DNA from 2 places in the Protofrankia sp. Cj3 genome. Region 2 is predicted to be linked to the other one. Evidence: predicted binding sites of a transcription regulator. Region 2 holds the regulator's gene; the other holds the start of a gene.
What was found. The regulator LexA, encoded in region 2, represses DNA repair genes until DNA is damaged. The targets are predictions, from matches to a motif close to CGAACNNNNGTTCG.
Positions count from the first base shown of each region.

Region 1: ruvC (crossover junction endodeoxyribonuclease RuvC) is a predicted target of LexA. The motif match lies at 1,125-1,138, and genes of this name have one in related genera.

Region 1 is NZ_CAKJTR010000130.1:13,693-16,139, reverse strand. Features, by position in the region: partial or broken gene ruvA (Holliday junction branch migration protein RuvA) at 1-490, opposite strand, end outside; gene ruvC (crossover junction endodeoxyribonuclease RuvC) at 487-1,023, opposite strand; gene MJ783_RS16660 (YebC/PmpR family DNA-binding transcriptional regulator) at 1,254-2,009, opposite strand; gene pdxT (pyridoxal 5'-phosphate synthase glutaminase subunit PdxT) at 2,020-2,447, opposite strand, start outside.
Region 2 is NZ_CAKJTR010000025.1:29,509-31,955, reverse strand. Features, by position in the region: gene miaA (tRNA (adenosine(37)-N6)-dimethylallyltransferase MiaA) at 1-845, opposite strand, end outside; gene lexA (transcriptional repressor LexA) at 884-1,657, opposite strand; gene MJ783_RS05610 (LysM peptidoglycan-binding domain-containing protein) at 1,944-2,216, shown strand; gene nrdR (transcriptional regulator NrdR) at 2,327-2,447, shown strand, end outside.

The DNA of each region.
Region 1 (2,447 bases), on a different contig from region 2:
GGGATCGGCCAGCCGGTGCCGGCACGCCGCCGTGCGGGCCGGCATCGGCGTTCGTGCCAGCGTTGCCAGCCTGGGCCGGCACCGCCGCCGGTGCGCCAAGGCGGTCCTTGAGATCGAGGACGATGCGCTGCGCGCCCTTGCGGCCGATGCCGGGCACCTTCGTCAGCGCGGTGAGATCCTCGGCCGCGACCGCCCGGCGCACCCCGTCGGGGCTGTGAACGCCGAGCACGGCCTGAGCGAGCCTGGGACCGACCCCGGAAGCGCTCTGCAGGGTTTCGAAGACGTCACGTTCGTCGGCGTCGACGAAGCCGTAGAGGGTGAGTTCCGTCTCCCGGACAACAAGGGTGGTGACCAGATGCGCATCCTGCCCCACCCGAAGTCGCGACAGGGTCGCGGGGGTGCACTGTACCAACAGCCCGACCCCGCCGACCTCGACGACGGCCGCTTCGAGCGACAGGGCCGCCACCGTGCCCGAAACAGAGGCAATCATCGACCAGGCTCCTTCCCGACGGCCTGGCCGCCATGGGCCGCCGCTCGCATCCGGGCCAGCGCCGGGCCACGCCACAGATGGCACAGGGCAAGGGCCAGCGCGTCCGCCGCGTCCGCCGGACGCGGCGGGTCGGGCAGCTTCAACAGGCGGCTCACCATAAACGTGACCTGGGCTTTGTCCGCCCGGCCGCTGCCGCTGACCGCCGCCTTCACCTCACTGGGCGTGTACAGTGCCACCGGCAGGCCCCGCCTGGCTGCGGCGACGATGGCCACCGCCCCGGCCTGCGCGGTACCCATGACCGTCCGCACATTGGCCTGGCTGAACACCCGCTCGACCGCGACCGCGTCGGGGTTGTGACGGCTGATCCATTCCTCCACGCCCCGCTCGAGTGCGCACAGCCGCGCGGCAACGTCGTCGGTGGCCGGTGTGCGCAGTACTCCGACCGCGACCAGGGAGGCGCTCCGGCCGGGGCCGCCGTCAACCACACCGAGACCACAGCGCGTGAGCCCCGGATCGACACCCAGCACCAGCACCAGCACCCTCCCCGCTGGCCGGTCCGCGGACCAGCCGTCTTGAACGCAGCCACCGTCGGGCATTGTGGCCCCGGCAGCGCCCGCCACGATCGCGACACGCCCGAACGCCCGTTCGAGCTGCCCCGATCGTACTTTCGGCCGGCGGGGCACGGCCGAGCGGGGTGGCCGGCAACCGCTCCGGGCGTCGCGAAGCGTGCGGGCCGCTCGACAGGCGGCGAGGAGCACCCCCGTCAGGCCGATACCAGTTCCATGATCTCATCGGAGATGTCGGCGTTGAACCAGACGTTCTGGACATCGTCGAGGTCCTCCACGGCCTCGACGAGCTTGAGGACCTTGCGCGCGGATTCCTCGTCCAGGGACACGCTGACGCTCGGCAGCCACGACAGGTCCGCCGAGGAGACCACGAGTGCCGCGCCCAGCGCGGCGACGCGCACCGCGTTGAGGTCCGTCGCCTCCGAAACGACCTCGAAGGCGTCACCCAGCTCGTTGACCTCCTCGGCGCCGGCATCGAGGACGGCGGTGAGGACGTCGTCCTCGCTCAGGCCGGGCGTCTTGGGGACCAGGACCACTCCCTTACGGTTGAACAGGTACGACACCGAACCGGGATCAGCGACGCTGCCGCCGTTCCGCGTGATCGCGACCCGGACGTCGGAGGCCGCCCGGTTGCGGTTGTCGGTGAGGCACTCAACCAGGATGGCCACGCCACTCGGCCCGTACGCCTCGTAGATGATCTCTTCGTAACTGACGCCGCCGGCAAGCTCCCCCGAACCACGCTTGACGGCCCGGTCGATGTTGTCGTTCGGTACCGACTGCGACTTGGCCTTCGCGATGGCGTCCGCCAGCGTCGGGTTCCCCGCCGGGTCTCCGCCGCCGGTCTTCGCCGCCACCTCGACAGATTTGATCAACTTGGCGAACAGCTTGCCGCGGCGCGCATCGACGACCGCCTTCTTGTGCTTCGTGGTCGCCCACTTGGAGTGACCGCTCATGCTCTGCCCCTCACCTGTACTGGCCCCGCCTTCCACGATTGCGTGCGACAACGTCGACAAACAGCTGGTGAATCCGGATATCACCGGTCAGTTCCGGGTGGAACGCGGTCGCCAACAGACTGCCCTGGCGGACCGCGACAATCCTGTCACCGACCTGGCCGAGAACCTCGACTTCATCCCCGACCTTCTCCACCCACGGTGCCCGGATGAAAACCGCCCGAACCGGGCCGCCAGCAACACCGATAAGATCGATATCTGCCTCGAACGAGTCCACCTGACGGCCGAACGCATTGCGCCGCACAACGACGTCCAAGCCCGCGAGCAGCGGCTGGCCGGGAGGCGCGTCCAAGACCTCCCGAGCCAGCAGGATCATGCCCGCGCATGACCCAAAAACCGGCAGCCCAGCCGCGACCGCCAGGCGCAAGGGCTCCAGCAGAT
Region 2 (2,447 bases):
ACGTCGGGATGGTCTAGCCAAATTATGCGGGGATCGCGGCGAAACCACGACCTTTGTCTGCGGACGAATCGGCGCGTCGCGGCAATGGTCGCGAGCCGGGCGGCTTCGCTGGATTCGATCTCGCCATCCAGCCACGCCAGGACCTGCGCGTAGCCCAGGGCGCGTGAGGCGGTGCGTCCTTTGCGCAGGCCCAGACCGGCGAGCGTCTGGACCTCTTCGACCATGCCGGCAGCCCACATCGCCGCCACGCGGTCGGCGACTCGGATATCAAGGTCATGATGGTCGAGGCCGATCTGGACGACGTCATAGACCGCGCGGTGTTCCGGTAGGGAGGCGGCGAAGCCGCCGGTGAGCTCCAGCACTTCCAGCGCGCGCACGATGCGGCGACCATTGCTGGCCAGGATGGCGGCAGCCGCTTTCGGCGCCCGCGCGGTCAGGTCGGCGTGCAACGCGGCCGCCCCACGTTCGGACAGTTCCTGTTCAAGGCGCGCGCGTACCGCCGGGTCGGTGCCGGGAAACCTGAGGTCGTCGATGACAGCCCTGAGGTAGAGCCCTGAGCCGCCGACGAGCACCGGGGTCCGGCCGGCACTGAGCAGATCGTCGATGACGGTTCGTGCTCTGGCCTGGTAGGAGGCCACGTCGGCGGTATGGGTGATTTCCCAGATGTCAAGCAGATGGTGCGGGACGCCTCTGCGCTCCCGCGTCGGTACTTTGGCTGTGCCGATGTCCATGCCGCGGTAAAGCTGCATGGAGTCGGCATTGACGACCTCACCGCCGAGTACGGCGGCAAGGTCGATCGCAAGTTCGCTTTTGCCGGCCGCCGTCGGCCCGACGACCGCCACCATGCGTCCGGCTTTCTCCCGGTCGGCACAGCCAGCCACGATCAGACCCGGCGCAGAACCGCGACGATCCGGCCGAGGATCGCCGCCTCGTCACCCGGAATATCGGCATAGGCCGGGTTCTGCGGTTGAAGCCATGCATGGCCATCACGGTGACGCAAGGTCTTGACCGTGGCCTCACCATCGATCATTGCGGCGACGATCTCGCCGCTGTCCGCGACCGGCTGTTGCCGGACGACCACCCAGTCCCCGTCGCAGATCGCGGCATCGACCATGGAATCCCCGACAACGCGCAGCATGAACAGGGTGCCCTCGCCGACGATTTCGCGGGGAAGAGGGAAGATCTCCTCAACCGCCTGTTCGGCAAGAATCGGTCCGCCCGCCGCGATGCGGCCGAGGACGGGTACGTAGGCCGCGTCGCGATGGCCGTCCGACGGGACCACCGATCCGTCGGCACCGGCAGCCGGCATCGCTGGTGCCCCGAGACGGAGGCTGTCGCGTGCCGCCGGGCGGACCGGTGCGTCCGCGGAAAGTACCTCCATGGCCCGCGGGCGGTGGGGGTCACGCCGTAGGAAGCCCTTCTCCTCCAGCATCCTGAGCTGATGCGCGACGCTGCTTGTGCTGGTCAGCCCGACCGCTTGGCCGATCTCGCGCACGCTGGGGGGGTATCCGCGGCGCTCGACGGCATTGCGGATCACCTCCAGCACCTTGCGCTGGCGGGGGGTCAGGCCCGACGCGTCCGCCGGCCCGTCCGGCAGGTCGCGCACGCTGCCGCGTGGTGGCCGGCCACGTCGGGTGCGGTTGGGGTCGGTGGTCATACCTGCCGTTCTCCTTCGTTTCGCGGTCGTGGCAGACTCCGCTCCCGGCGGACCCAGTGGTTTTGCCAGGAACCGGCGCTGGTGGTCACAACCGACATCTCATCGGTACGACCGTAACTGCCGTGACCGAATTTCTCAAACGTCTGTTCGAGCGTGTCGTGGCGATTCCGTCGGGGTCGTGCGGTAGAAACTCGATCGGGAGTTCGATCGAACGGATGTTCGTTGTTTGCGATCTCGGAGGTTGAAGGAGTGTGTGGTGGAGAGGTCGGCTGAGCCTCCGCTGAGGTTGACCAGGAGGGGTCGGGCGGTCCTGGTCGTCCTCGTCGCGGCTGTCTTCTGTCTGGTCCTGTCTCTCGCGCGGGTGACCTCGTTGGCCTCGTCGCGTGGGGGTGGCGGGCCGGCGCGTGTTCATGTGGTCCAGTCCGGGGAGACCCTGTGGGGGATAGCGCGTGGGCTGGCGCCCGAGGGTGACACCCGGGTGGTTGTGGCGCGGCTGGCCGGTATGAATCAACTCGGCACCACCGATCTTGTTCCGGGCCAGGCGCTTCGCCTGCCCTGACCGTTGGACACGCCGGCGGGTTTGCCAGGTCGTGGTGGCTGACTCTATCGTCCACCACAACATGTGGTAGTTACGAAGGTGTAAGTCATCAAGATTTTGGGGGATCGTCCGTGCGATGCCCGTTTTGTCGACACCCGGACAGCAGGGTTGTCGACAGCCGCGAGACCGAGGAAGGTGCCGTGATCCGCCGTCGGCGATCGTGCTCGTCCTGCGGCCGCCGGTTCACGACGA